DNA from 3 places in the Kitasatospora sp. NPDC087271 genome. Region 3 is predicted to be linked to each of the others. Evidence: riboswitches for the same ligand, from Rfam matches in the RefSeq annotation. Region 3 holds a riboswitch; each other region holds the start of a gene.
What was found. A riboswitch is a leader RNA that binds a small molecule or an ion and turns the genes downstream of it on or off. The one in region 3 is predicted to bind thiamine pyrophosphate.
Positions count from the first base shown of each region.

Region 1: another riboswitch for thiamine pyrophosphate. It lies ahead of ACIO9K_RS04970 (purine-cytosine permease family protein); the one in region 3 lies ahead of thiO (glycine oxidase ThiO).
Region 2: another riboswitch for thiamine pyrophosphate. It lies ahead of thiC (phosphomethylpyrimidine synthase ThiC); the one in region 3 lies ahead of thiO (glycine oxidase ThiO).

Region 1 is NZ_JBIUYQ010000002.1:402,389-414,557, forward strand. Features, by position in the region: gene ACIO9K_RS04935 (EamA family transporter) at 1-762, shown strand, start outside; gene ACIO9K_RS04940 (pyridoxal 5'-phosphate synthase) at 809-1,594, opposite strand; gene ACIO9K_RS04945 (hypothetical protein) at 2,052-2,381, opposite strand; gene ACIO9K_RS04950 (FAD-linked oxidase C-terminal domain-containing protein) at 2,808-4,172, opposite strand; gene ACIO9K_RS04955 (MerR family transcriptional regulator) at 4,284-5,111, opposite strand; tRNA gene ACIO9K_RS04960 (tRNA-Ser) at 5,230-5,317, opposite strand; gene ACIO9K_RS04965 (S1C family serine protease) at 5,381-7,195, opposite strand; TPP riboswitch at 7,507-7,654, shown strand; gene ACIO9K_RS04970 (purine-cytosine permease family protein) at 7,647-9,104, shown strand; gene ACIO9K_RS04975 (glycerophosphodiester phosphodiesterase family protein) at 9,184-10,008, shown strand; gene ACIO9K_RS04980 (ATP-binding protein) at 10,314-10,856, shown strand; gene ACIO9K_RS04985 (DUF5926 family protein) at 10,963-11,946, shown strand; gene ACIO9K_RS04990 (bifunctional DNA primase/polymerase) at 12,153-12,169, opposite strand, start outside.
Region 2 is NZ_JBIUYQ010000002.1:635,303-640,047, reverse strand. Features, by position in the region: partial or broken gene ACIO9K_RS05970 (phosphomethylpyrimidine synthase ThiC) at 182-364, opposite strand; gene ACIO9K_RS05965 (Uma2 family endonuclease) at 414-959, opposite strand; gene thiC (phosphomethylpyrimidine synthase ThiC) at 1,067-2,923, opposite strand; TPP riboswitch at 2,919-3,053, opposite strand; gene ACIO9K_RS05955 (DUF5326 family protein) at 3,194-3,394, opposite strand; gene tenA (thiaminase II) at 3,611-4,279, opposite strand; gene ACIO9K_RS05945 (cupin domain-containing protein) at 4,313-4,630, opposite strand.
Region 3 is NZ_JBIUYQ010000016.1:144,197-156,365, reverse strand. Features, by position in the region: gene pknB (Stk1 family PASTA domain-containing Ser/Thr kinase) at 1-636, opposite strand, end outside; gene ACIO9K_RS25475 (thiazole synthase) at 756-1,553, opposite strand; gene thiS (sulfur carrier protein ThiS) at 1,555-1,824, opposite strand; gene thiO (glycine oxidase ThiO) at 1,821-2,996, opposite strand; TPP riboswitch at 3,000-3,112, opposite strand; gene ACIO9K_RS25460 (FAD-dependent oxidoreductase) at 3,197-4,405, shown strand; gene ACIO9K_RS25455 (Rv2175c family DNA-binding protein) at 4,448-4,813, shown strand; gene thiE (thiamine phosphate synthase) at 4,813-5,463, shown strand; gene ACIO9K_RS25445 (polyprenyl synthetase family protein) at 5,520-6,626, opposite strand; gene metF (methylenetetrahydrofolate reductase [NAD(P)H]) at 6,847-7,767, shown strand; gene ACIO9K_RS25435 (hypothetical protein) at 7,974-8,876, shown strand; gene ACIO9K_RS25430 (phytoene desaturase family protein) at 8,895-10,391, opposite strand; gene ACIO9K_RS25425 (DUF4126 domain-containing protein) at 10,447-11,088, opposite strand; gene ACIO9K_RS25420 (SAV_6107 family HEPN domain-containing protein) at 11,672-12,169, shown strand, end outside.

The sequences.
Region 1 (12,169 bases), on a different contig from region 3:
AGCGGCACCACCTTCCTGCGGCTGGGCTTCGCGGCGGTCATCCTGCTCGCCGTCACCCGGCCCCGGCTCCGGGACAAGCGCCCGCGCGACCTCGCCGCGGCGGCCCTGCTGGGCGTGGCCTCGGCCGGGATGACCTTCCTGTTCGCCGGGGCGATCGACCGGCTGCCGATGGGCACCGCCGCGACCATCGAGTTCCTCGGCCCGCTCGCGGTCGCCCTGGTCTTCGCCCGGCGTGCCAGCCACCTGCTCTGGGCGCTGCTCGCCGCCGGCGGCGTCGTCCTGCTGACCCTGCTCGGCGAGGGCGGCGACGGGGGCGGGCTCGACCCGGTCGGACTCCTCTACGCCTTCGGGGCGGCCGCCTGCTACGCCGCGTACATCCTGTTCACGGACAAGGTCGGCGCCGCCTTCCAGGGCTTCCAGGGCCTGGCGGTGTCGATGACGGTCGGCGCGCTCGCCCTGGCGCCGTTCGGACTCGGCCAGGCCTGGGACGGGCTGACCGCGCCCGGCGCCTCGCCGCCGGGGCTGCTGGCCGCGGTGGCCGGGGTGTCGCTGCTGCTGCCGGTGATCCCGTACGCGCTGGAGATGACCGCGCTGCGGCGGATGCCGCAGCGGGTGTTCAGCGTGCTGGTCAGTCTGGAGCCGGCGGTCAGCGCGCTGGTCGGCCTGGTGGTGCTCGGCCAGCTGCTGGGCGTGCCGCAGCTGGCCGGGATCGGCTGTGTGGTGGCGGCCAGCGTGGGAGCCACGCTGACCGGGCGGCGGTAGGGCAGCACGGTCGGTCCAAGGGCCGGGCCCTTGGACCGTCAGGTCGTCACGGCCACAGCAGGGTGCGCGACCACTCCGGGGTCCGGACCGGTCCGGTGCGGGTGTAGCGCAGCCGGACGTGCCGGCGCTGCGCGTCGCCCTGCCAGTACTCCACCTCGTGCGCCCACAGGGTGTAGACCGCGTGCCCGGCCGCGACGGCGTCCGGGGTGGCCTCCAGGCGGCGGCGGGCGACGGCGACGGCCTCGTCGTACTCGGCGAGCGAGGCCATCGGCTCGCTCTGCCGCCCGACCAGCGCACCGACCCGGGCGTCCGGGGAGCGGGTGGCGAACTCGGCGGCGGCGACCAGGTCGGCGGCCCGCTCGACGGTGCCGCGGACCCGTACCTGGCGGCCCAGCTGGGGCCAGTAGACGGTCAGCGCGGCGGCCGGGTGGTCGGCCAGCTGGCGGCCCTTGGGGCTGTCGGCGGCGGCGGAGAAGACCCAGCCGGTGCCGGCCGCGTCGACGTCGCGCAGCACCAGCACCCGGGCGTCCGGCAGGCCGTCCGCGTCGACCGTGGAGAGGGTGACCACCTGCGGGTCCGGCACGCCGGCGGCCAGCGCGGTGGCGAGCCAGTCCACGAACAGCGGGCCGGGCTCGGCGGGCGCGGCCTCGGCCTCGAAGGTCGGCAGCGGGCGGGCCATCGGCGGGCGGCCGAGCAGCAGCTCGGGCACGGACTTCGGCTCGGGCCGGTGCTCCGCCGGCTCCCGGCGGGCGTCCGGCCCGGATCGCGGATCCGGCTCCGGTGCAGGCCAGGCCTCGCCCGGGCCGGTCAGGCCCTCCTCCTCCGCCGCCATCGCGCGCCCTCTCCTCCGGTTGCCGCGGTCGCCGCCCCGGCCGGGCCGTCCTTCCCGGGCCCGGGCACGTGGTGCGCTGTCGGAGCGCAACCGTACCGCCGAACACCGACGGCTCCGGGCGCGGGCCCTCGCTGGACGCGTCCGGGCCGTCCGGGCCTGCCTCGACGGGCGGTCCCGGGCGGTCCCGGGCGATGTCGGCGGCGACGGGCAGCCGGCGACGAGCGGGCCCGGGCGGTTCGCTCCCGGCTCCGGACGCACTCGTGGGCGGTGCCGATGGCGGCACCGCCCACGAGGCCGGCTTCACGGTGACCCTTTCCGCTGGCCGGTCATGCGCTGTTCTGATCCGCGCCCGGGCGGGGATTCCGCCCGGAGACTGGTTCGAGCCCCTCCACGAGTGCTCAGCTCACCCGCGGCCGCCCACCTCCGGCGCCCCCGCCGTCGGTGGTGCCCGATCGGATCAGTGGAAGATCGGGGCGAACACGACGTTGATGTTCTTGTTGGACTGCCCGGCCAGGATGGTGCCCGCGTTGTCCTTCACCGCGAGGGTGTTGTTCTGGTTCGAGGCACCCGTCCCGGTGGCGGTCTGCTGGGTGGAGATGTAGTTGCCGTCGACCCCGCCGAACACGTTGCCCGTGCCGACGTTGGACACCACGCCGGCGTTGGAGCCGGCACCGGCGCCCGCACCGTTGTCGGCGGCCGCAGCGCCGGCGCCGGCCAGCAGCAGGCCGGCCGCGAGCGGGGCGGCGAGCAGGAGTCCGGCCACCCGGCGGGTGTGGATGCGAGCCATGAGAGCCTCCAAGAAGCTGTAAATCGTGCAATTGTCGAGCAGGGGGTGCGGGAGTTCGCCGGCCAGACGAACACCTGCGGGCTGCGACGCCGAGAGACAGACTTCCGCAACAAATCGACAAAGCACTAGTCGGCGAAGCAGTTTTCGCCCGTTAGCGTGATATCCACCCGGGCTGCGCATAACGGACCGAAAATCGGACAGTGCGCCGACACACCCCTATCGAGCTGGCACTTTGACCGGGCGATGACCTCCTGGAAGGCCCTCCAGGCAGGGCGCTCCGCCGTCACACGAACCACCAGGCGCACCACCCCGGCGCAGGGAAATCAGGAAACGCGCCCCCGAAAAGTTCGACCACCCTCCCATGTCGACTTTTCCAGCCATTCCCAGACCATCGGAAAGTCGTACTGGAATATGGGAGAAATAACATCACACCATCTTGCCCGGGTTCATGATTCCCAGCGGATCGAAGACCGCCTTCAGCTGTCGCTGGAGGTCCAGCGCGACCGGCCCCAGCTCGCGCGCCAGCCAGTCCCGCTTGAGCAGCCCCACCCCGTGCTCCCCGGTGATCGTGCCGCCCAGCTCCAGCCCCAGCGCCATGATCTCGTCGAAGGAGCGCTGCGCCCGCGCCGCCTGCTCCTCGTCCGAGCCGTCGAAGATCACGATCGGGTGGGTGTTGCCGTCCCCGGCGTGGCTGACCACCCCGATGGTCAGCGCGTGCCGCTCGGCGATCAGCGCCACGCCGTTCAGCATCTCGGCCAGCCGGGAGCGCGGCACCGCCACGTCGTCGATCATCGTGGTGCCCAACCGGTCCAGCGCGGGCAGTGCCAGTCGCCGGGCCTCCAGCAGCAGCTGCGACTCCGCCTCGTCCTCGGCCGGCACCACCTCGGTCGCCCCGGCCGCCCGGCAGAGCTCCGCCACCCGCGCCAGCCCGGCCTCCCGGTCCGGCCCGTCGAAGGCCACCAGCAGCAGCGCCCGGGTCGTCTCCGGCAGCCCCATCCGCCCCAGGTCGTTGACCGCCCGCACGCTGACCGCGTCCATCAGCTCCATCAGCGACGGGGTCAGGCCGCACGCCATCACCTCGCAGACGGCCGCGCCCGCCGCGTCCGCGCTCGGGAACTCCGCCGCCAGCGCCAGCTGCGGCGCCGGCGCGGGCCGCAGCGCGAGCACCGCCCGGACCACCACGCCCAGCGTGCCCTCCGAGCCGACCAGCAGCCGGGTCAGGTCGTACCCGGCCACGCCCTTGGCCGTCCGGCGCCCGGTGGACAGCAGCCGCCCGTCCGCCAGCACCACGTCCAGGCCGAGCACGTACTCGCTGGTGACGCCGTACTTCACGCAGCAGAGCCCGCCCGCGCCGGTGCCGATGTTGCCGCCGATCGTGCAGGACTCCCAGCTGGACGGGTCCGGCGGGTACGACAGGCCCAACTCACCGGCTGCTCGCGAAAGTTCGGCGTTCACCACGCCGGGCTCGACCACCGCGATCCGGTTCACCGGGTCGAGCTCCAGGATCCGGTTCAACTTCACCATCGACAGCACGATGCAGCCGTCCACGGCGTTCGCCGCCCCCGACAGCCCGGTCCGCGCCCCCTGCGGCACCACCGGCACCCGCAGCGCGGTGGCGGTGCGCAGCACGTGCTGCACCTGCTCGACCGTCTCCGGGAACACCACCACGGCGGGCGCACCGGCGGCGCAGAAGCCGGCCATGTCGTGGCGGTAGGCGGCGGTCACGTCCGGATCCACCACCACCGCCCCGGCCGGAAGGCCCTGCGCCAGTCGGTCCGTCAGGTCACCCATCGCCGCCTCCACTCGCCGCCAGCCGCCTCCACCGCACTCTGCCCGCCCGCCGGAGGCCGGGCAAGTGGGCCCCCGGCGGATCTGCGGGCGTGGGCCCCGGCCGGACCGGGCCTACCGGCGGACCACCGGCTCCTGGAACTCCGTGACCCACCGCGCCGGGTCGTCCGGGCACTCCAGGTAGAGCTCCCGGGCGTAGCCGGCCGAGCGGTAGCCGTTCGCGTCGATGAAGCGGGCCAGCTCCTGGAAGCTCCCCATCGCCTCGTCCATCGAGCCGCGGTGCACGACCGTCACCGCCTCCTCGATCGGCGGCAGGTCGAGCACCGCGAAGCCGTACCGGCCCGGCTCCACCGCCGGCCCGACCGGGACGGCCACCCGGATCAGCACCGTGCCCTCGCCCTCCGGCACGTCCTCGTACCGGGCGACGGACGGGCCCGCCTCGGCGATCCCGGCCTCGGCCAGCCGCCGGCACAGCTCCGCGAACAGCGGGCCGATCACCGGCCCGATGTCCTCCGGCTGGTAACTCGCGGCCACCGCGGTCAGTTCGGCCACCCGGACGGACGGCACCCGCTTCAGTACGACGTCGTGTGCGGACATGGTCCCCTCGCTCTCGATCGTCCGGAGCCTCGCCTCCACCCGGGTCAGCCGCTGCTCGTCCGCGGCGATCGCCTCGGCGAGTTGGGCCCGGCGCAGCCGCAGCATCCCGCGCAGTTCGGCCGCGTCCACCTGCTCGTCCAGGACGGCCCGCACCTGCTGCAGCGTGAAGCCGAGCTCCTTGAGCGCGATCACCCGGTTGAGCCGGGCGAGTTGGGACGCCTCGTAGGACCGGTACCCGCTGACCGGGTCCACCCTGGCGGGCCGCAGCAGCCCGATCGCGTCGTAGTGGCGCAGCATCCGCACCGACACCCGGCCGTGGCTGGCGAAGTCTCCGATGTTCAACATGGTGCCCCCACTCCACCCCCTGCCACCGTGTCAGGGTCAACCCCCGCCCGCCGAAAACGCGGAAGGCGGGTGCCGAGTGATCTCGGCACCCGCCCTGAGCAGGTGGTTCTCCAACCAGCGGAGAGCGTGGGATTCGAACCCACGGTACGGGGTCACCGCACGACAGTTTTCAAGACTGTTCCCTTAGGCCGCTCGGGCAGCTCTCCAGGCGGAGGTCAGCCTAACGGGTCCGGCGGGGTTCGGTGCACACCGTTTCGTGCGGGTGGGGGTCAGCTGTCGCCGTCCCGCTGGCCGAGGGTGACCTTGGTGTTGAACTGCTGGCCGTTGCGGGTGTACTCGACGTCGACGGTCTCGCCGGGCTTGTGCGTCCAGATCCGGCTGACCAGGGCGGGGCCGTTGTCGATCGGCACTCCGCCGAGCTTGGTGATGACGTCGCCCGGCTTGAGACCGGCCTTGTCTGCGGCGCCGCCGGGGGTGACGGCCGGCTGGCCCTGGATGTCGCGGGTCTGGATCTGCGCGCCGTCGCCCTTGTAGTCGTCGTTGCGCAGCACGTCGAGCTTGGCGTAGACCGGCTTGCCGGTCTTGATCAGGGTGTCGGCGACCCACTTGGCCTGGTTGATCGGGATGGCGAAGCCGAGGCCGATGCTGCCGGCCCGGCCGTTGGCGGAGGCGTTGGACTGGATCGCCGAGTTGATGCCGATCACCGAGCCGCTGGAGTCGAGCAGCGGGCCGCCGGAGTTGCCGGGGTTGATCGAGGCGTCGGTCTGCAGGGCGTTCATGTAGGAGGACTGGCCGCCGGTCTCGTCGCCGGAGGCGACCGGGCGGTCCTTGGCGCTGACGATGCCGCTGGTGACGGTGGACTCCAGGCCGTACGGCGCACCGATCGCGACGGTGGCGTCACCGACGTTGACCTTGTCGGAGTCGGCCAGCGGAAGCGGGGCCAGCTTGCTCTTCGGCGGGTTGTCGATCTTGACCACGGCGACGTCGTAGCCCTCGGCGTGGCCCAGCACGGACGCGTTGTAGGACGTGCCGTCGGCGAACTTGACCGTCAGTTTGCCGCCGTTGAGGGTCGGCGCGACCACGTGGTTGTTGGTGAGGATGTGGCCCTCGGTGTCGAAGACGAAGCCGGTGCCGGTGCCGGACTCGCCGTTGCCCTGCGCCTTGATGGTGACGACGCTGGGCAGCGCCTTCTGCGCGATGCCGGCGATCGAGCCGGGGGCGGGCTCGTTCTTCTGGGTGTTGCTGGCCTGGACGGTGGTGCTGCGGTGGTCGTCGGCGCTGTTGGTGCTGTCGTTGCGGTCCGCGACGGTCACGCCGAGCGCACCGCCGGCCACGCCGGCGACCAGCGCGACGGCGGCGATCAGGGCGACCAGGCCGCCGCGCTTCTTGCGCGGGCCGCCGGGGCCGCCGGGGTAGTCGGCCGGGTAGCCGAGCGGTCCGGCCGGGCCACCCGGGTAGCCCGCGCCGCCGCCGGCGTCGTGGGAGGCACCCCAGCCGCCGAGCGGCTGGCCGGCGCCGAACGGGTGGTGGCCGGGCGCGGGGTGCGCGGCGGGCGCGCCGGGGGCGGCCGGGGTGCCGTACGGGTCGTGCGGGCCGGCGGCGGGGACGCCGTGGGCCGGGGTGGCGTACGGGTTGGCACCCGGCGGCAGGGCCGGGCTCTCGGCGACGGGTGCGACGGGTGCCGCCGGCGCGGCCGGGACCGGCGGGGCGGGCGGCAGGACCGGCGGCGGCGCGTCGATGTAGCCGGTGGCGGCGTCGACCGGGGCGGCCGGTGCGTCGACGACCTGCGCGGCCGGGGCCTGCGGGGGCGCCTCCGGCGCGGGGACCTTGGTGAAGGCCACGGTGGGCTGGTACCCGCCCTCGGCCGGACCGCCCTCGGCCGCAACGCCCTCCGTCGGCGCCGCCTCAGCCGGTGCGGCCTCGGCGGCCGGAGCGGCCCCGGGCTCGGGGACCCGGCCGAAGGCCAGTGTCGGCTGGTGCCCGCCCGAGGCGTGGCCGTCGGAAGCGGGAACAGCCGCCGCCTGGCCGCCCGAGGGCTGCTCCCCCTGCGGCCCGGTGGGCCCAACCTCGCGCTCGGTGCTCACGAACGACCTCCATAGCTGACAGAACCAAGGACCATAGTTTTTCGTACTGCCGATTCGTTTGCCGTAAGGACCCCTCTGAATAACTCATAAGAATCCTTAGCCGCCGCCGACAGCCGGGCCGCCGACCAGGCTGTCCTGCGCCGACGACCGACCGACGACCGACCGACGACCGAGCGACGAGCAAGTCGACGGCCGAACCGAAGACCAGGCCGACGACCGGAGGCTCCCCACCTCCGCCGGGCGTCCCGCGATGCGGGCCGCACACCCCGTGGCCTTGGCGTTCACCCCCGGGCCGGTTAGCCTGTCGCTCACAACTGACACGCGGGAGCTTGGACCATCCAGGCTGAGAGTGCGCTGGTCGACCGTACGCCACGGGATCGTGGGCGGACCGTCGAGGGGGCGCAGACCGCCGGAACCTGTCCGGGTAATGCCGGCGTAGGGAGTATCGGCCATGTCGCCTGCTTCGCCATCCTCTTCTTCGGACGCGCCCGCGTCCAAGGGTTTCCCCGAACCGTCCCCGACCGCTCACGGCGGTGACAGCGGTCACGCGGGCCCCACCGGCACGGCGACCGCCGTCCTGGAGCGCCCGGAGCGTGCCGAGGCGCCGCTCGTGCTGGACACGGAGCCGCCGCGCACGCTGCGCTTCCGGGACCACTTCGCGCTCTGGATGAACCTGGGCGTCAGCCTGATCGGCTTCTCCACCGCCGCGACCGTGCTCGGCGCCAAGGGCGGCGAGCTGTCGCTGGCCGCCGCGGTGACCGCGATCGTGGCCGGCACCGTGGTCGGCACCGCGATGCTCGGCGTGGCCGCGCTGATCGGGGCCCGTACCGGCGCGCCCGCGATGGCGAACCTGCGCGGGCTGTTCGGCACCCGGCTGTCGTACGTCCCGACGGTGCTGAACATCGTCCAGTGCGTCGGCTGGGGCGTGTTCGAGCTGCTGACGATCGCGGCGGGCGCGCAGACCGTCGCCCACACCGACGGCTACCGCTGGCTGTTCGTGCTCCTGGCGGGCGCGCTGACCACCGCGCTGACCATCTGGCCGCTGGGCTCGATCGCGGTGCTGCGCCGCTTCGTGGCCGGTGCGGTCGCCGTCGCGATGGTGTACTTCACCGTCCAGCTGGGCCGCCAGGGGGTGCCCGACCCGGGCGCCGGCAACTGGCACGGCTTCCTGGGCGCCACCGACGCGATGATCGCGGTGTCGATCTCCTTCGTCCCGCTGGCCGCCGACTACACCCGGCACTCGCGCACCGCACGCTCGGCGTTCTGGGGCAGCTTCTCCGGCTACACGATCGCCCAGGTCTGGTGCTACGTGCTCGGCCTGATGGCCCTGCTGCAGTCCGACGGCGACCCGAACAAGATCTTCGACTCCTTCCTCGGCGTCTGGGCCGGCTGGCTGTTCCTGCTGGTGCTGGTGCTGCGCGAGACGGACCAGTCCTTCGCCAACGTGTACTCGACCGCGATGTCGGTGCAGAACCTGCTGCCGAAGGTGGACCGCCGGGTGCTGACCGGCGGGATCGGCCTGCTGATCACCGTGCTGGCACTGCAGATCGACAAGTTCACCGACACCTACACCAACTTCCTCGGTCTGATCGGCTCGGTCTTCGTGCCGCTGCTGGCGGTGCTGGCGGTGGACTACTTCTTCGGCGCCGGCCGGTACGGCTGGAACCTCTCCGCCGACGCGCCCTCGCGCCGCCTGATGCTGCTGCCGTGGGTGCTGGGCTTCGCGGTCTACCAGTTCATCGCGCCGACCGCGGTGGCCGGCTGGTGGACGGACTTCTGGACCTCCGCGCAGGACGCCCTGCACTTCACCCCGCAGGAGTGGACGTCCGCCTCGCTGTTCGCCTTCCTGGTGCCCGCACTGGTCACCTGGGGGCTCACCCCGCTGACCCGCAGGGCGGCGCTGAGCTGACCGACCGACACCGAAGACGGCCCCGCGGATTGGGGCCGTCTTCGCCTGCGCGTCACTTCCGCCGCCTATCGTGGGGCCCGTGACCAGCACAGACCCGTCCTCGACGGCGGCGCGCACCACGCCGCCCGTCCAGGTGATCGCCCACCGCGGTTCCTCGCACGCCCTGCCCGAGCACACCCTGGCGGCGTACCGGCGCGCGCTCGACGAGGGCGCGGACGCGGTCGAGTGCGACGTCCGGCTGACCGCCGACGGCGAGCTGGTCTGCGTGCACGACCGCCGGATCGGCCGGGTCTCCAACGGCCAGGGCACCGTCTCGGCGATGACGCTGGCCGAGCTGGAGGCGTACGACTTCGGCGGCTGGAAGACCGGCCGCCCCAGCACCGACCCCGAGCTGCGCGGCGTGCTGCGGCTGGAGCGGCTGCTGGAGCTGGTGGTGGACTGCGGCCGCCCGGTGGACCTGGCGATCGAGACCAAGCACCCGGTGCGCTACCGCGGCCGGGTGGAGGCCGAACTGCTGCGGACGCTCGAACGCTTCAAGATCGGCGCGAGCCGGGAGGGCGAGCGCCCCTCGGCCCGGATCATGAGCTTCTCCTCGGTGGGGCTGAACCGGGTGGCGGCCTCGGCGCCGGAGTACCGGCGGGTGTTCCTGTTCGAACGGACCCTGCCGCTGCTCGGCCGGCTGCGCCCGGGCTCCCCGCTGCCGGGCGGGGCTCGGATCGCCGGACCGGGCATCGACCTGGTGCGGGCCCGCCCTCAGCTGGTGACGCGGCTGCGCGAGCTGGGGCACGAGGTGCACGTGTGGACCGTGGACGAACCGGCCGACGTGGAACTGTGCCTGGAGCTCGGGGTGTCCGCGATCATCACCAACCGGCCCGCCGAGGTCCTGGCGCAGATCGGCCGGTGATCCGGCGTCGGACGGCGGGCCGCCCGCGAATCCACCCGCAAAGCCCGGACACAACCTGATCGTTCTGGTCGGCAGTCAAACCTTCCGGGCCCGTTATTGCCGGAATTCATGCGCCGGGGCGACGCACGGTGAGCACGGAATGACCTCGGGTCCACCCTCGGTCGCAATCACTTGAAATGTCCTCGCGGGATCGTCCGGCGGTCGTTTCCGACGCATTACCAAGGGGCATCTCTCCCTCGGCATACGCTGAAGGAGGTCCGGGGGTGGCGTTGATGGTGGCGCGTGAAGTGCCGGCTTCATCGACCATGGCAGTGCCGCACGGCCCGGCGAGTGTCGGGGTCGCACGGCGCCGACTGCGTCGAGATCTCGGCGACCGGGAGATACCGGAGCCGGTCGTTGATGATGCCGTACTGATCCTTTCCGAACTGCTGAGCAACGCCTGTCGGTACGCCCGTCCGCTCGGCCCGCTGCGGGCCCTGGGGCGCGGCGCCCGGGCCGAGGTGGTGGACCAACTGCTGGTCGGCGTCCCCTCCGGGGCGCATTCCGCCACGGGCGGCCGGGAGCGCGAGGAGCACGGGAGCGGAACGGACGGCGGCGTGCTGGTCCGCTGGCAGCTGCACGCCGACGGCGTGCTCACCCTGGAGGTCACCGACGGCGGCGCGACCACCCGGCCGCTGCCCGCCGGCCCCTCGCTGACCTCGCGCGGCGGTCGCGGCCTGAACATCGTCGACCAGCTGGCCAGCGACTGGGGCGTGCGCGACGCGCCCGGCGAGGTGACGGTCTGGGCGGCGCTGCCCGCCCGGGCCCGGCACGCCCGGCGCACCGGTGGTGACGCCCGCAGCGCCTGAACCGACGCGCGCTCCCCACCCGTCCGCCCGGCGTGTGCCCGCGCGCCGGGGGAACGTCAGTAGGCTGCCCGGAGCAAAGGACCACCGTTCCCGGGAGAGCCGCACCATGGGCAAGAAGGCCGCCAAGAAGGCGCCGCAGCGTCAGTCCACCACCGCCGTCGCGGGCGAGGTCCCCGTGGTGGGGGCCCGCGAGAACTGCCCCTGCGGTTCGGGCCGCCGGTACAAGGCCTGTCACGGCCGGGAGGCCTCGCACGCGGTGCAGGAGCTGGTGCACCGCCCGTTCGAGGGCCTGTCGGGCGAGGCCGACTGGGTCGCGCTGCGCGAGCTGGTGCCCGCCGCCACGGTGCCGCTGACGCTGGCCGCCGGGGTGGCCGAGGGCGCCACCGGCGAGGTCCCGTCGGTGACCCTGGCCACCGTGCTGCCGCTGGCCTGGCCGGCCCTGCGCCGCCAGGACGGCTCCATCCTGCTCGGCCTGCAGACCCAGTCCTCCTCCGGCGACCTCAGCCGCGACCTCGCGGACGCCCTGGAGCTGGCGCTGGCCACCGAGCCGGGCAACCCGGTGCCGTCCCGCCGGACCGAGGCGGGCGGACGCCGGCTCCAGGACCTGCTGGACGTCACCGCCGCGTTCACGCCCGCCGTGCACACCGGCTTCGAGTTCTGGCTGGAGGACGCCGAGACCGCGACCGGCGAGGTCGCCGCCTCCCTGGAGCGCGCCAACGCCTCGGCCATCCCGACCGAGAAGCTGGCGAGCGCCGACGCCGCCTACTGGTGCGGCACCCCCGACAAGAACCACCTGCGCTGGGTGATGACCGTGCCCGAGGAGCGGCTGCTGGACGCGCTGGCCCGGCTCAGCGCCGCCGACCAGTCCTCGCTCGGCCCGGACACCCGCCTGGTCGGCTCGTTCCGCGCGCACGGCCTGACCGTCCCGGTCTGGGACCTCCCGCTCGCCATGACCGCCGCCGACTGCGAGAAGCCGGCCGCCGAGTTCGCCGAGCGGCTGGCCTCGGTGCTCACCGACGAGACCCCGTTGACCGCCGAGGAGCGGCGTGCCCGCGCGAACCTGGTGAACCGTCAGGTCACCTTGAACTAAAGCGCCCGGGATCCGGGTGATACGCGTCACATTGTCGCCATGAAGCCGCAATTTCCGGGCTGGCAGGGCGTCTTGGAAATTGGCGCGGGCGCGGATCCTTGTTACTGTCTAAAGAGTCCGGCCGCTGGTGCATCCCCCGTCGCCAGCGGCCGGATCTTTTGTTTTCCGCGGGGCCCCGACGAGCGGCCCGGGAACGGACCGGCGGATCAGTACGCCGAGCGAC
Region 2 (4,745 bases), on a different contig from region 3:
CGAGTACGGCATACCAGCTCCTCACCGAGGGTGACTGGAACGGCGCTCAGCGTAGTACGCCGGATGTGCCCGCGTCCGAAGTCCGGACAAGTGTGTTGCCGTCCGCCTTCCGTGCGCAGACACGGTGCCGCCCCGGCAAGCGTCGAAGCTCACCGGGGCGGCAGCGAGGTGCAGCTGGACGTCATTCGGCCAGCGGGAGGTAGACCCGGTTGCCCTGGGCGGCGAACTCGGCGGACTTCTCCGCCATCCCGGCCAGCGCCTCGGCGTCGAACTCGGTCTCCACGGCACTGGACCCGTCACCGTGCTCGGCGCGGATCTTCTGGCTGATCTTCATCGAGCAGAGCTTCAACCCAGAACCAGCACATTCACGCTGGCCAACCACACTGGCGCACCGCCCGGACCGGACGAGACCGTCAGTACGGGAGCAGAACCGTGGTGTCGAGGGTGAAGCCGAACGGCTCGGGGATGTGGATGACCTCCCCGAAATCGGCGTCTTCCCTCATCCGATAGCGACCGGCCTCGGGCTCCCTGAAGAGCGTGACGGTCTTCTGCGCGGCGTCCACCAAAAGGTAGAGCGGGATCTGCATCAGCGGGTAGTCACGGAGCTTGCCGACCCAGTCGTTCTCCGGGTTCGACGGCGAGACGATCTCGACTGCGATGAGAGCCAGCTCGGCCGGAACCCTGTTCTCCGTGGTCGTCATGGCGTCTTCGGGGAGATACGTGAGGTCTGGGTTTCGCAGCTTCGACACCTGAGGAGAGGTCAGGTCCATGTTTCCCGTGGAGAGGTATCCAGCCGGAGCACGGGCCTCGAACTGTCGGCGGACAACGGAGAGGTTCCGCTCGTGGATGGCCGAGGGCGACGCCTGCATGATGACGATGTCACCAGAGAACTCGATCTTGAAGTTCGCCGGGGCGGACCTGCGGAACTCCTCGATCAGGGCGAGGTGCTCAGGGTTCATCTGTCCTCCTGGGGTATGGCCCAGCACCACGCTACCGGCTGATGAGGAGACGCTGCCCCAGGACAGCCTCTTCGGTGTCAAGGGACAGCGCCATCGTCAGACCTTCGTCAGTCGGCCAGCGGGAGGTAGACCTTGTTGCCCTGGGCCTTGAACTCCTCGGACATGGCCTTCATGCCCTCGACGGCTTCCTCGTCGTACTCGGGCGAGGCCGCACCGTTGCCGAACTTCTCATTGATGCTTTTGCTGATCTTCATCGAGCAGAACTTCGGGCCGCACATGGAGCAGAAGTGGGCCGTCTTGGCGGGTTCGGCGGGGAGGGTCTCGTCGTGGAAGGCGCGGGCGGTCTCCGGGTCGAGGGCCAGGTTGAACTGGTCCTCCCAGCGGAACTCGAAGCGGGCGTCGGAGAGGGCGTCGTCCCAGTCCTGGGCGCCGGGGTGGCCCTTGGCGAGGTCGGCGGCGTGGGCGGCGATCTTGTAGGTGATCACGCCGGTCTTGACGTCGTCGCGGTTGGGCAGACCCAGGTGCTCCTTGGGCGTGACGTAGCAGAGCATCGCGGTGCCCCACCAGGCGATCATCGCGGCGCCGATGCCCGAGGTGATGTGGTCGTAGCCGGGGGCGACGTCGGTGGTGAGCGGGCCGAGGGTGTAGAACGGCGCCTCGTCGCAGATCTCCTTCTGGAGATCCATGTTCTCCTTGATCTTGTGCATCGGGACGTGGCCCGGGCCCTCGATCATCACCTGGACGTCGCGCTCGCGGGCGATCCGGCCGAGTTCGCCGAGGGTCTGCAGTTCGGCGAACTGCGCCTCGTCGTTGGCGTCCGCGATGGAGCCGGGGCGCAGGCCGTCGCCGAGCGAGAAGGTGACGTCGTAGCGCGCGAGGATGTCGCAGAGCTCCTCGAAGTTGGTGTAGAGGAAGTTCTCCTGGTGGTGCGCCAGGCACCAGGCGGCCATGATCGAGCCGCCGCGCGAGACGATGCCGGTCTTGCGGCGGGCGGTCAGCGGGACGTACCGGAGCAGGACGCCGGCGTGGACGGTCATGTAGTCGACGCCCTGCTCGCACTGCTCGATGACGGTGTCCCGGTACACCTCCCAGCTCAGCTCCTCGGCCTTGCCGTCGACCTTCTCCAGGGCCTGGTAGAGCGGCACGGTGCCGATCGGCACGGGGGAGTTGCGCAGGATCCACTCGCGGGTGGTGTGGATGTTGCGGCCGGTGGAGAGGTCCATGACGGTGTCGGCGCCCCAACGGGTGGCCCAGGTCATCTTCTCCACCTCCTCCTCGATCGAGGAGGTGACGGCGGAGTTGCCGATGTTGGCGTTGATCTTCACCAGGAAGTTGGTGCCGATGATCGCCGGCTCCACCTCGGGGTGGTTCACGTTGACCGGGATGACGGCCCGGCCGCGGGCCACCTCGGCCCGCACGTACTCGGGGGCGAGGCCCTCGCGCAGCGCCACGAACTCCATCTCGGGGGTGACCACGCCCCGCTTGGCGTAGGCGAGTTGGGTGACGGCGGCACCGCCGCGGCCGCGCAGCGGGCGACGCGGGCGGCCCGGGAAGACGGCGTCCAGGTTGCGCAGGTTTCCGCCGCGCGGCGAGGTGTGCTTGATCCCGTCGTCCTCGGGGCGCGCCTCGCGGCCGTCGTACTCCTCGACGTCGCCGCGCTGGCGGATCCAGGCGTCGCGCAGGGCGGGCAGGCCGCGCCGCACGTCGGGTTCGTAGGCCTGGTCGGTGTACGGGCCGGAGGTGTCGTACAGCGGGACGGTCCTGCCGTTGGTGAGCTGCACCTCGCGGTACGGGACCCGCAGGTCGGGCCGGGAGCCTTCGCGGTAGGCCTTGCGCCAGGCCGGGGTGGGGTAGCCGGTGCCGGCGCTGGTGACGGTGGCGGTGGCGGCCTCGGTGCCGCTGTTCCCGGTGCCGCTGTTCCCGGTGCTGCGGGCAGGCTGCGGCTGTGCTTCGAACGTGGTCATCTGACCTCATACTCCCTACGCCGGCATTACCCGGTCAGGTTCCTGCGGTCGACGCAGCCGTCGGTCCGTCCGTCGACGTCCCGGTCAGCGCCCTCTCAGCCCGGTGCTCCGAGCTCCCGCGTCGGCAGGCGGTGTTGCCTGCACATGACGCCCAACACCGTAGCGAGCCGATCGCCGCAGGTCCAGCACGCCTCCGGCCGGCCGGACCCCGCGCCAGGAACGTCGAAGGCCCGGCCCCCCGTCCGGGGGGGCCGGGCCTTCGACGGTTGCTCAGCCCTTGGCGGCCTTCTTCACCAGGACCACCACGGCGGCGGCGATGCCGGCGACGACCAGCACCTTGATCATGATGCTCAGCAGGGCGCCGACGACGCCGAAGACGAATCCCACGATGTTCCAGAGCAGCACCAGGACCAGCACCGGGATGACGATGTTCCGCACCCAGGAGGGCAGCGACTTCCAGAGCTCAGCCATGACCGTTCCTTCTCTCCCCGTGGGGTCGGCTGCCGTCCGGTGCCGCATCCCGCTTGCTTTCGGTACTTCGATCGTACGGGGACACGAGTGCCGGAACGAGGCCCGTCGGCCCGGAGAGAACCCCTAGATCACCCCGACCCGGGGCCCCGGGGAGACCCGGGTGCGGGCCTCGGGGACGACCCCCGACAAGGGCCCCGCACCCCCTGCGACCAGCGGTCAGACCGGCCAGCGCTCGCCGCGCCAGGCGGCGTCCCAGAACATCCACTCGTAGCGCGAGGTGGTCGTGAAGTGCTCGACGACCCGGCGCCGTTCGGCCGGGGAGATCTCCTCGCCGAGGCGGTCGGTGAGCGCCAGCACCCGGCGGACGACGGACTGGAACGCCTCGTCGCCGTAGGTGGCGATCCACTTGGCGTACAGCGGGTCTGGGGAGCCCTGGGCGAGCAGCGCCTCGCCGACCCGGGCGTAGATCCAGTAGCAGGGCAGCACCGCGCCGACGGCCTCGGCGAAGGAGCCGCCGTAGACGGTGGCCAGCAGGTAGCTGGTGTAGGCCCGGGTGGTGGGCAGCACCGGTTCGGCGGCGGCCTGCTCGGCGCTGCCGCCGAAGGCGGTCAGGAACTCGGCGTGCATGCCCTGTTCCGCGGCCAGCGCGCCGACCGCGTCGTCCGCGAAGGCCCGCACGTCCTCCTCGCCGGGCGCCTTGGCGGCGCAGACGGCGAGCGCGCGGGCGTAGTCGCGCAGGTAGTGCGAGTCCTGGACGACGAAGTGGCGGAAGGCCGCACGCGGCAGGGTGCCGTCGGTGAGGCCACCGATGAAGGGGTGGGCGAGGATCTCGGCGTACACCGGCTCGATGGCCGCCCAGAGTTCTTCCGTCAGGCTCTTGCTCATGCCCAGGACCCTAGACGGTCGGTCCGCGGGCGGTCAGCCCTCGGGCGGGGAGAACACCACCAGGACCCGCAGCTCCTCGGTGACGTGGTGGAAGCGGTGCGGGGTGCCGGCCGGGACGTAGACGACGGTGCCGCGCCCGACCGTGGCGGTCTCGGCGCCGACGGTCAGTTCGGCGCGACCGCTGATCACCTGGTAGATCTCGTCCTGGTCGTGCGCGGTCTGCGGGTCGGTGTCGCCGGGGGAGAGCGCGTAGAGCCCGGCGGACATCCGCGGTTCGCGCAGGAAGCGCAGGTACGCGCCGTCGTTCGCCGCGCGTTCGACGTCCAGTTCGTCCAACCGGAACAGCTTCACCGCTACTCCCCTCCTTCGTCCATCCACCGTGCGGGCCACGGGCATTCAACACCACGGGCACCGGACCGGGGGCGCCAGGATGTCCGGAGGGAGCGCCAACATGTCCGAGGAGAGC
Region 3 (12,169 bases):
CAGGATGCCGGCCGCGTAGACGTCGACCCGCTGGTCGGTGGGGGCGTCCGGGAGGATCTGCTCGGGGGCCAGGTAGGAGACGGTGCCGAGGACCGTGCCGCCGGTCGCGGTGCTGGTCGAGGTGGGCGCGCCGTCGGCGGTGCCGAGGACCCGGACCAGGCCGAAGTCGGCGACCTTGACCAGCCCGTCCTCGGTGATCAGCACGTTCTCCGGCTTGACGTCCCGGTGCACCAGCCCGGCCCGGTGGGCGGCGCCGAGGGCGGCCAGCACCGGCTCCAGCACGTCCAGCGCGGCCCGCACGGACAGTGCGCCGCGGTCGCGCAGCAGGTCCCGCAGGGTGCGGCCGGGCACGTACTCCATGGCGAGGAAGACGTTGGCGCCGTCCGCGCCCTGGTCGAAGACGTTCACCACGTTCGGGTGGGAGAGCCGGGCGACGGCCTTGGCCTCGCGGATGAACCGGGCGGTGAAGCCGTCGTCCCCGGCCAGCGCGGGGTGCATCACCTTGAGGGCGACGACCCGGTCCAGCCGGGTGTCGGTGCCCTTGTAGACGGTGGACATCCCGCCGGTCGCGATGCGCTGCTCGACCCGGTACCGGCCGTCGAGCAGGGTACCGATCAGGGGGTCGTGCAGTGCCATGTCCACCCGGAGAGTCTAGGGCCGCAGGCGGCAGCCGGACCCGGAGGACATCGCCTCCGGGCCCGGCTGTGCCCGGTTTGTGACACGGCACACGCGGGTGGGTGCCGGGCGCCAGGGCGTCAGAACGCCGGGTGCTCGCGGGTGTCCAGCTCCGCCCGGCCGGCCATCGCCGAGGAGGCCTCGGCGTGGAACCGGCGCGGGATGCGGCCGGCCCGGTGGGCGAACCGGCCCGCCTCGGCGGCGTGCCGCATCGCCTCGGCCATCAGCACCGGGTCCTGCGCCCTGGTCACCGCGGAGGCGAGCATCACCGCCGCGCAGCCCAGCTCCATCGCCAGCGCGACGTCCGAGGCGGTGCCGGCGCCCGCGTCCAGGATCACCGGGACGCCCGCGTCCTCCACGATCAGCTGGAAGTTGTGCGGGTTGCGGATGCCCAGGCCGGAGCCGATCGGCGAGCCCAGCGGCATGATCGCCGCGCAGCCGACGTCCTCCAGCTTGCGGGCCAGCACCGGGTCGTCGTTGGTGTACGGCAGCACCGTGAAGCCGTCGTCGACCAGGGTCTCGGCGGCGTCCAGCAGCTCGATCGGGTCCGGCAGGAGGGTCCGCTCGTCGGCGATCACCTCCAGCTTCACCCAGTCGGTGCCGAGCGCCTCGCGGGCCAGCCGGGCGGTCAGCACGGCCTCCCCGGCGGTGAAGCAGCCCGCCGTGTTGGGCAGCACCCGGATGCCGTTGCGGGTCAGCACGTCCAGGACGGAGCCCTGGGTGCCGGCGTCGACCCGGCGCATCGCCACGGTGGTCAGCTCGGTGCCGGAGGCCAGCAGCGCCCGTTCCAGGATCTCCAGGCTGGGTGCGCCGCCGGTGCCCATGATCAGCCGGGAGCCGAAGGACTCCCCGGCGATGGTCAGCAGGTCGTCAGCCATGTCAGCCTCCCTGGACGGCGGTGAGGATCTCGATCCGGTCGCCCGCCGACAGTTCCGTGGCCGGCCACGAACTGCGCGGCACCACGGCCTCGTTGAGGGCGGCGGCGACGCCGCTGTGGGCGGCGCTGAGGGTGGCCACCACCTCCGCGAGGGTGGTCGTGGCGGACACCCGGCGGGGCTCGCCGTTGACGGTCAGCCCGATCTCGGCCGGCGTGGTCTGGGCCGGTGTGATCTGGGCCGGTGTGGTCTGGGGTGGTGCGATCTCGGTCATGCGGAGGCCTTCGTGGTGGAGCGGTCGGGGGAGAACCGGGTGGGTGTGAACGGCTGTGCAAGCTCGGGGAGTTCGCCGGTCGCCAGGTACTCGGCGAGCAGGTCGGCGGTCACCGGGGTGAGCAGCACGCCGTTGCGGTAGTGGCCGGTGGCGGCGACCAGCCCGGGCAGCGCGGTCGGGCCCAGCAGCGGGGCGTTGTCCGGCGAGCCGGGACGCAGCCCGGCCGAGGTCTCCAGCAGCAGGAGTTCGGTGATGCCCGGCACCAACTCGTGGGCGTCGCGCAGCAGTTCGTACACCCCGCCGGCGGTGACCGTGGTGTCGTAGCCCTGCTCCTCGGTGGTCGCGCCGATCACCAGCTCGCCGTTCTCCCGGGGCACCAGGTACAGGTGCTGTCCGCGCACCACCGCGCGGACGTTGCGGGACAGGAACGGCCGGTACGCCTCGGGGATCCGCAGCCGCAGGATCTGCCCCTTCACCGGGCGGACGGCCGGCAGCACGCCCTCCGGCAGCCCGGGCAGCCGGTGGCTGTGCGGGCCGGCCGCGAGCACCACCTGGTCGGCCCTCCGGGTCTCGCCGGTGCCGAGCCGGGCGCCGACCGCGCGGCCGTCCTCGACCAGCAGCCCGACGGCCTCGGCCCGGTGGAGCACGACCCCGGCGAGCTCGCAGGCGGCCACCAGGGCGGTCAGCAGCCGGCGGGGATCCACCTGGTGGTCGTCCGCGACGTGCAGGCCGCCGCGCACGCCGGGGGCGAGCATCGGCTCCAGCCTGCGGGCCTCCCGGCCGGTCAGCCAGGCCGAGTCCAGGCCGAGCCGCTGGTGGAAGGCGTGCAACTCGCGCAGTTCCTCGCGGTCGTCGGAGTCCAGCGCGACGGCGATCGTGCCGCACCGGCGGTACCCGGTGTCCAGGCCGCCGCTCGCCTCGGTGAGCTCGGCGGCGAAGTCCCCGTACCGCTGGTTGGAGGCCATGCCGAGGCGCAGCAGCGGCTCCTCGCCGTACTGCAGCTCGGTGACCGGGGCGAGCATCCCGGCCGCGACCCCGGCCGCCCCGCCGCCGGGGGAGGGGTCGACCACGACGATGTTCCCCAGCCCGCGCCGCGCGGCGCGCCAGGCGACGGCGAGGCCGATGACGCCCCCGCCGATCACCAGCACGTCGGCGTGGGTTTCCTCGGGCAAGCGTGACAAGGCTGCTCTTCTCCCTTCGCCGGAATGACCCGGATCAGGTTCGGACGGTCGCGGGCCGTGCCAGCCCGCCTCTCAGCCCGGTACGCCGGGCTCCCGTGATGGTGCCCCCACCATAACGCCGGGGGCGGGCCCGGCCGAAGGCCCGTACGCGGGGTGGACGGGCCGGTGGCCCCGGCAGGGCGCTGAGTACAGTGACGGGCGTGGCAGAGCTGAACGGAACGGATCAGGTGGTCGTCGTCGGGGCCGGGCTGGCCGGGGCGCAGTGCGCCCTGAAGCTGCGGCAGGGTGGCTGGCGGGGGCGGATCACGCTGGTCGGGGAGGAGCCGCACGCGCCGTACGACCGGCCGCCGCTCTCCAAGGACGTGCTGCTCGGCAAGGCCGACGCCACCACCCTGGACATCGACTACCCGCACCTGGGCATCGAACTGCTCACCGGCCGCCGCGCCACCGGCCTCGCCCCCGGCGTGCTGCACACCGACGCCGGCGACCTCCCCTACGACGCCCTGGTGATCGCCACCGGCGCCACCCCGCGCGCCCTGCCCGGCGCCGAGCGCGCGCACCTGCTGCACACCCTGGACGACGCGCTGGCGCTGCGCGCCCTGCTGCGGCCCGGCCTGCGGCTGGTGCTGGTCGGCGCGGGCTGGATCGGCGCCGAGGTGTCCACCGCCGCCCGCGCGGCCGGCTGCGAGGTGACGGTGGTCGAGGCGGGCCCGGCGCCCGTCCCCGGCGCGCTGCCGGCCGAGGTCGGTTCGGCGATGGCCGCCTGGTACGCCGAGGCCGGTGTCGACCTGCGCTGCGGGGTCGGCGTGGCCGCCGTCGAGGAGGGCGCGGTGCTGCTGGCGGACGGCTCGCACCTGCCCGCCGACGAGGTCGTGGTCGGCGTCGGCGCCCGGCCCGCGACGGGCTGGCTGGCCGGTTCCGGCGTCGAGCTGGACGGCACCGGCGCCGTCCTGGTGGACGGGCGGCTGCGCACCGGCCTGCCCGGCGTCTTCGCGGCCGGGGACTGCGTCAGCTACCCGTCCGCCCGTTCCGGCGCCCGGCTGGCCGTCCAGCACTGGGACCACGCGTTGCAGTCCGGCGAGGCCGTGGCGGCCGCCGTCCTCGGCGCGGACGCGCCGCCGTACGACCCGGTGCCGTACTTCTGGTCGGAGCAGTTCGGGCGGATGGTCCAGTACGCCGGGCGGCACGCCGAGGGCGACGAACTGCTGTGGCGCGGCGGCCCGCAGGACGCCTCCTGGACGGCGCTCTGGCTGCGCGACGGGGTGCCGAGCGCGCTGCTGGCCGTCGACCGGCCGCGCGACCTCACCCAGGGCCGCCGGCTGATCGAGCGCGGCACCGCGCTGGACCGGGCCCGCGCGGCGGACCCCTCGGTGCCGCTGAAGTCGGCGGTCGCGGGGTAGCGGCTGGTGCGCGGGGGGCTGTGGAGGTGGCAGTCTGGTGGCGTGAGTGAGATTGAAAGCAAGATTGAAGCCCTGGTTTCCGAGTGGATGTACCTGCCCGACATCTCGGAGCAGTGGGGGGTGCGCGTCACCGAGGTGCGCGACCTGGTCCGCAGCGGCGGGCTGATCGCCGTCCGGCGGGGCCCCAACAAGTCGCTGCAGGTCCCTGCGGCGTTCATCGACGGCCAGGGGCTGGTCAAGCACCTGTCCGGCACCCTGACCGTGCTGCGCGACTGCGGGTACAACGACGTGGAGATCCTGGAGTGGCTCTTCACCGAGGACCCGTCGCTGCCCGGCAGCCCGATCCAGGCGCTGCAGGAGAACCGCGGCACCGAGGTCAAGCGGCGCGCCCAGGCGATGCTGATCTGATGGCGGCGGACGCACCGCGCCGGCGGCTGGCCGACGCCCGGCTGTACCTGTGCACCGACGCCCGCCGGGAGCAGGGCGACCTCGCCCAGTTCCTGGACGCGGCGCTGGCGGGCGGGGTGGACATCGTCCAGCTCCGGGACAAGGGCCTGGAGGCCAAGCAGGAGCTGGCGGCCCTGGAGGTCTTCGCGGACGCCTGCCGCCGCCACGGCAAGCTGCTGGCCGTCAACGACCGCGCCGACGTCGCGCACGCGGCCCGGCCGGACGTGCTGCACCTCGGGCAGGACGACCTGCCGGTGCCGGCCGCCCGGGCGATCCTCGGTGACGAGGTGCTGATCGGCCGGTCCTGCCACGCCGAGTCCGAGGTGGACGCGGCGCTCGCCGAGCCCGGCGTGGACTACTTCTGCACGGGCCCGGTCTGGCCGACCCCGACCAAGCCGGGCCGCCCGGCGCCGGGCCTCGGCCTGGTCTCGTACGCGGCGAAGCAGAGCACCGACCGGCCGTGGTTCGCCATCGGCGGCATCGACCTCGGCAACCTCGACGAGGTGCTGGCCGCCGGCGCCCGCCGGATCGTCGTGGTCCGTGCCATCACGGCCGCCGACGACCCGCAGGCCGCCGCAGCCGAGCTCGCCCGGCGGGTGCGCTCGGCCTGACGGCCCCGGGGGCCGTCACCGTTCTCCGTACCTGCGGATCCCCCTGCGTGCGGATCTCAGTACTTGCGGACGGTGGCGGCCTCGGCCAGGGCCAGCAGCACCGTGCGGGCCTGCTCGTCGGCCAGCGGCGCCGCCTCCAGCGCGGCCAGGGACTGCCGCATCAGCTCGTCGATCCGGCGCTCCACCCGCTCGGGCGCGCCGCTGCGGGCCACCAGGTCGCGCAGCCCGGTGACCTCCTCGGGCACCAGGTCCGGCGCGCCGAGCCGCTCGTCCAGGTGCCGGGCGTCGGCGGCCGGCAGGCCCCGCATCGCGTGCGCCACCAGCAGGGTGCGCTTGCCCTCGCGCAGGTCGTCCCCGGCCGGCTTGCCGGTGACCGCCGGATCGCCGAAGACGCCGAGCAGGTCGTCCCGCAGCTGGAAGGCCTCGCCCAGCGGCAGCCCGAACGCCCCCAGCGCCGCCACCAGCTCCGGGCCGGCCCCGGCCAGCAGCGCGCCGACCTGGAGGGGGCGCTCGATCGTGTACTTCGCCGACTTGTAGTGCAGCACCGTCTGCGCCCGGTCGAGCGCGCCCTCGTCGGCGGAGTCGCCGGCCACCGGCTCCAGGACGTCCAGGTACTGGCCGACCATGACCTCGGTGCGCATCAGGTCGAACACCGGCTTGGCGGCCAGCACGGCGGCCGGCTCCAGGCCCGAGCGCAGGAACAGCTCGTCGCACCAGATCAGCAGCAGGTCGCCGAGCAGCACCGCCGCCGAGGCGCCGTACTGCTCGCGGTCGCCGCGCCAGCCGTTCGCCCGGTGCAGCGCCTCGAAGCGGCGGTGGATCGAGGGCAGGCCGCGGCGGGTGTCGCTGCGGTCCATCAGGTCGTCGTGCACCAGGGCGCTCGCCTGGAGCAGTTCCAGCGCGGCCGCCGCGTTCGCGATGCCCTCGTCGCCGGCCGGGCCGCCGGCGCCGCGCCAGCCCCAGTAGCAGAAGGCCGGGCGCAGCCGCTTGCCGCCGTCCAGCAGGAAGTCGCGCAGGGCGTCGGCGGCGGGCACGAGCTGCGGGGAGATCTTGTCCAACAGGGCGGACTGGCCGTCCATGAACGCGGCGAGGGCGGCGTTGACGCGCGCGCGGACGTCCTCCACGTCTATGGGGTTGGCCGGCCGGTTGCTGGACGAGGTCACGATGAGGCTCCGCTGGTTCGCTGGGGTGCAGCAAGCGTAGCGGGGTAGCCGGGAACGAATGTGCGAGCGGGCGTGCGCGCGGGCGTGCGGGCGCACCCGGCGCGGGCCCCGAACGCCGGTCGGAATCCGACGGACCACCGGACGGAGTATCGTCCACCGCTTGTCTCAATCCGTGGTACCGAGTTGTCCGGCCCCTTCGAACGCCGGATAACCTGCCAGCATGGCACTCGGCATCGCTTCCACCAGACCGGACCGCGCACTGACGGTCCGCGAACTCCTGGCAGCCGGAAAGCGGTCCTTCTCCTTCGAGTTCATGCCCCCGCGCACCGAGGTCGGCGAGCAGAGACTCTGGGACGCCATCCGCCGGCTCGAACCGCTGGACCCCAACTTCGTCTGCATGACGTACGGCGCGGGCGGCTCCTCGCGCGAGCGCACCGTCAACATGGTCGGCCGGATCGCCACCGAGACCACGCTGACCCCGGTCGCTCACCTGACCGCCGTCGACCACTCGATCGCCGAACTGCGCAACATCATCGGCCAGTACGCCGACCAGGGCGTGCGCAACGTCCTCGCGGTCCGGGGGGACCCGCCCGGCGACCCGATGGGCGAGTGGGTCAAGCACCCCGACGGCGTCACGTACGCGTACGAGCTGGTCGAGCTGATCAAGGGCATCGGCGACTTCTGCGTCGGCGTCGCCGCCTCGCCGAACATGCACCCGCGCTCCACCGACTGGGACGAGGACATCCGGCACTTCGTCGGCAAGGTCCGGGCGGGCGCCGACTACGCGATCACCCAGATGTTCTTCGAGGTCGACGACTACCTGCGGCTGCGCGACCGGGTCACCGCCGCCGGCTGCGAGACGCCGATCATCCCGGAGATCATGCCGGTCACCAACGCCAAGCAGTTGGAACGCTTCCCCCAGCTGAGCGGCTCCGCCTTCCCCGCCGACCTGGAGGCCCGGCTGCGGGCCGCCGTCGACGACCCGGCGGCGCTGCGCGCGATCGGCATGGAACACGCCACCGCGATGGCCGAACGCCTCCTCGCCGAGGGCGCGCCCGGCCTGCACTTCATCACGCTCAACCACTCCACGGCGACGCTGGAGATCTACCAGAACCTCGGCCTGCACCAGCGCCACGCGTAGGCCCCGTCGGGGGTCCTGTGCCGGGCCGATCGGGCCCGCGGGCCAAGACGTTCACCGGCCCGTCACCGCCCCGACGGTGACGGGCTCGGTCGTGTGCGCCCCGGCCGCGACCGGCGGGAACGCGATGCGGTACCCCGGCCGTTGAACCGGTACAGTCGCCGCACACGCGCGGCGAGCGCGGGCACGCGACTGGAGGTAGCGGGCGGATGGGCATCGGATACCTGCTGCTGTACGTCGCGTTGGCGGTGGTGGCGCTCTGGCTGGTCGCCGAGGTCCTGCTGCAGAACCGGGCCCCGCTGCACTGGCGGGCCCTCGCCCTGGTCGGCTTCCTCGCAGTGGCCGCCGGCATGGTGCTCGGCTCCGTCCCGGTGATCGGCGCCGGCGCCGCCCTCTTCGCGGCCGGCCAGAGCTTCGTCACCCTCTCCGTCAAGCGCGGCTACCGGGCCGGCTGGTCGCTGCGCAAGGCCGACGGCTCGCTGCCCGGCCCGCTCGCCAAGGTGCCCCTGCTCGGCGCCCTCACCGGCGGCGCGGCCGCCGTGGCCGCGGTCGAGGCCACCGACAAGCGGATCGGTGAGGTCAGCGCCGTCGAGGAGGCCCCGGTCGCCGCCCCCGCCCCGGTTGCCGAGGACGTCCCCGAGGTCGAGCAGACCGCCGCCTTCGAGATGCGGGAACTCGCCCAGGACGGCGTCTACGCGCCCGCCTACTACGAGCAGCAGCAGGCGCAGGCGCCGCACGACCCCTACGCCGAGGCCTACCAGTCCGGCTACGACAACGCCGCCCAGCCGCAGCCGGCCTACGAGCAGCAGCAGTGGCAGAGCCAGCAGCAGCCCGTCTTCGCCTACGACCAGGGCTACGGGGCCTACCCCCAGCAGTCCGACCCGTACAACGGCTACCCGCAGCAGGACCAGTACCAGTCCTACCCGCAGCAGCAGCCCGGCTGGGAGCAGCACCCCCAGCAGCAGTGGCAGACCCCGCAGCAGCACCCCGAGCAACACCTGGAGCAGCACCCCGGCCAGCAGCCGGGCCAGCACCCCCAGGGCATCCCGCAGCAGCAGTCCTACGACCACACCTACGGCTACCAGCAGCAGAACACCTGGCCCCAGGGCTGAGGTCCGGCGCCAGGGCCCCTACGCCGGGCCGATCAGGTTGGCGGCGATGCAGGCGGACATCCCGGCCCGGGCCAGTCCGCCGCCGGGGTGGGCCGCTCCGCCGATCAGGTAGAGGCCGGGGACGGGCGACTCGTTGGCGGGCTGGAGCCATCCGCCGCCGTCTCCGGCGAGCGCGGGGCGGGGGACCGACCCGCCGAGGGCGCCGGTCTCCCGGCGGGTGTCGTCCGGGGTGCGCACGACCCGCCACAGCACCCGTTCGCGCAGGCCCAGGCCGGCGGCGTCGGCGTGCGCCAGCAGCCGGTCCGCGTGGCGCTCGGCGACCCCGGGCGCCGTCCAGTCGACGTCGCCCTGGGCGGGGACGGTCGCGGTCAGCACCACGCTCTCGTGCGCGTCGTCGGGACGCAGCGAGGGATCGTCCGGACGCAGCACCTGGAGGGTGGGGCGCTCGCAGGGCGGGGCCGGGAGAGTCAGGGCGTTCTGCTCGGCCGCCGGGTCGGCGGCGTGCACCACCGTCCGGTGCGGGGTGCCGGCCGGCCGGGCGCCGCGCAGCGCGAGCAGCACGCTGAACCGGCCGGGCACCTCGGACGGCTCCCCGTGGTCGGGCCCGAGCTCCGGCCACCGGGCGAGACCGTCACGGAACAGCGCCCTGGTGTCCATCGAGGAGACCACCAGGTCCGCGTCGATCCGCCCGCCCGGGGTGTCGACGCCACGGGCCCGGCCGTCCTCGACCAGCACCCCGGTGACCGGGGTGTCGAAGCGGAACTCCACCTTGCGCAGCTCGCAGCGCCGGTGCACCGCGTCCGCCAGGGCCCGCAGGCCGCCCCGGACGTACCAGACGCCGAAGGACTGCTCCATGTACGGCAGCACGGTGGCCCCGGCGGGGGCGGACCCGGGGGGCAGGCCGAAGCGCAGGGCGTGCTCCGCCAGCAGGGCGGTGAGGCCGGGGTGGCCGCCGAGTTCGCGGGCGGCGACGTCGGCGAGGGTCCACGGGCGGGGCCGGCCGAGCCGGGCGAGCAGGCCGCGCCGGGGCGGGACGGGGTAGGGGTCGGTGTGCAGCGGCGACCGGTCGGCCGGGAGCGGCTCCTCCAGGAGCGGGCGGCGGGTGGCCTCCCAGACCGTCCGGCCGTGGTTCATGACCGCGCTCCAGCGGGCGCCCGAGCCGACGCCGAAGGCGGCGTCCAGGGCCTGGCTGACGCCGCCGCGGGAGGCGTTGGGCAGGCTGACGGCGGTGCCGTCCGGGAACAGGTGCCGGCTCTCCGGGTCCACCGGGGCGAGGTCGACGAGCTGCTCCAGCGGCTCCTTGCCGGTCTTCAGCGCGAGGTCGCGGTAGACGGCCGGGAGGGTCAGCAGGCCGGGGCCGGTGTCGAAGGCGAATCCGTCGCGCTCGTACTGGCCGACCATGCCCCCGTACGTGCCGCCGGCCTCGCAGACCGTCACCCGGTGTCCGAGGGTGGCCAGCCTGGAGGCCGCCGCGAGCCCGCTCATTCCTGCGCCGATGATGACGATCCGTGCCATGGCACCTGATCCTAGGCCGTGACCTGGGCAGGGCCGGGCCGGGCGGGCGCCGTCCTCAGCGCCGCGGGACGTACGGCCGGTCCGCCTCCTGCTCGCGGGCGGCGGACCCGGCGTCGCGGGCGGCGCGGCGTTCGCGGCGGCGGGCCCGGAAGGCGCGGATCCGGTTGACCGCGAACCAGACCAGCAGCAGGCCGACGGCGAGCAGGACGGCGGCGATCGAGGCGGCCAGCCAGGGGTGGAAGATCGCCAGGGATACCAGCCCGGCCACCGACAGGTCCTCCGCCATGCTGACCGCGATGTTGCTGGCCGGTTCGGGCGAGGTGTTGACCGCCATCCGCAGCGAGGCCTTGACCAGGTGGCTGACCAGCGCCGTGGTGCCGCCCATCGCGCCCGCCGCGACCTCGCCGAGCGAGCCCGGGTCGGTGCTCGCGATCAGCGCGCCGACGGTGGCGCCCGCGATCGGCCGGATCACGGTGTGCACGGAGTCCCAGAGGCTGTCGACGAACGGGATCTTGTCGGCCACCGCCTCCAGCAGGAACAGTACGGCGGCCGCGGCCAGCACGTCGGTGCGCTCCAGCGCGGGCGGCACCGAGTCCGCGCCGCCGAAGCGGCCCAGCAGTCCGAGCAGCAGCACCACCGCGTAGGCGTTGATGCCGCTGGCGAGTCCGCTGGTGAAGATCAGCGGCACGATCGTCATGGCTTCCCCCTCCTCATCGCTTTCCCCCTCCTTCTCGTGGCCGTGGCCGGTCCGCCCCGGCCACGGCCGTACCGTACCCGGACGTGCCGGGTCGGCCCGCCGGTTCCGGCCACGGCCGGGTCCGGGGCCGACGGATCTGAGTACGCGTACTCAGATCCGGGGTTGAGTACGTCAGCGGATGGCCCGCCGACCTGCCGGGACGGGAGAGTGGTGGCACCGGGACGGCGGCGCGTCGGGCGCCCCGCCCCGGGTGGCGGATCCGTCCGCCCAGCCGGCAGATGAGGGGTCGGCGGGGCGGCGGCGGAGGTCCGCCGCGGGAGCCGGTCACGGGCCTCGCACCGCCGACACGGGGCGGCGGAGCGGGCCGGGGGGAGACCGGCCACCGGAAGGGGGAGCTGGCCACCGCCGCCTGTGGGGAACGGCGGAGCGGCGGCGTACGGCGGCGGCACAGGACCTGGGGGGACAGGCCGGTGCCCGCCGCCGCTCACCCGTTTCGGGCCGCGTTGTCAGTGGTCCCGTTCACGATGGAGGGGCACGGACCGCCCGGTCCGCGCGCTGCCTCGGAACGGGGGAGACCATGACCATCAGCCGTCCTGAGCCCGTCACCGTCCGCCTCCACTCCGCCGCCCCGCCGTCCTCCCCGGGCGGGCGCCCGGGTGGCGGGGACGTCCACCCCGTGCTGCGCCGGACCGCCGCGCCGCCGGCCGCCCTCGACCTCCTCGCCGACGCCCACCGCACGCTCGCCCGGGCCCGCGTGCTGGAGGACCCGCTGGAGCGGTACGCCACCGCCCACCTGGCCGCGCTGCGCACGGTGGCGGCCGTGCTCGCGGTGCGGGGGCGGCCGGAGAAGAGCCCGCGCCGGCGCAAGGCCATCCGCAGTGCCTGGGAGGTGCTGCCCGAGGTGGCCCCCGAGCTGGCCGAGTGGGCGCTCTACTACGGCGCCGGCGCCCGCCGCCGGGCGGCCGCCGAGGCCGGGATCAGGGGTGCCGCCTCGGCCCGTGACGCCGACGACCTGGTCCGCAACTCCGCCCTGTTCCTGCGCCTGGTCGAGCGCCTGCTCGGCCTGTGCCCGACCCCGCCG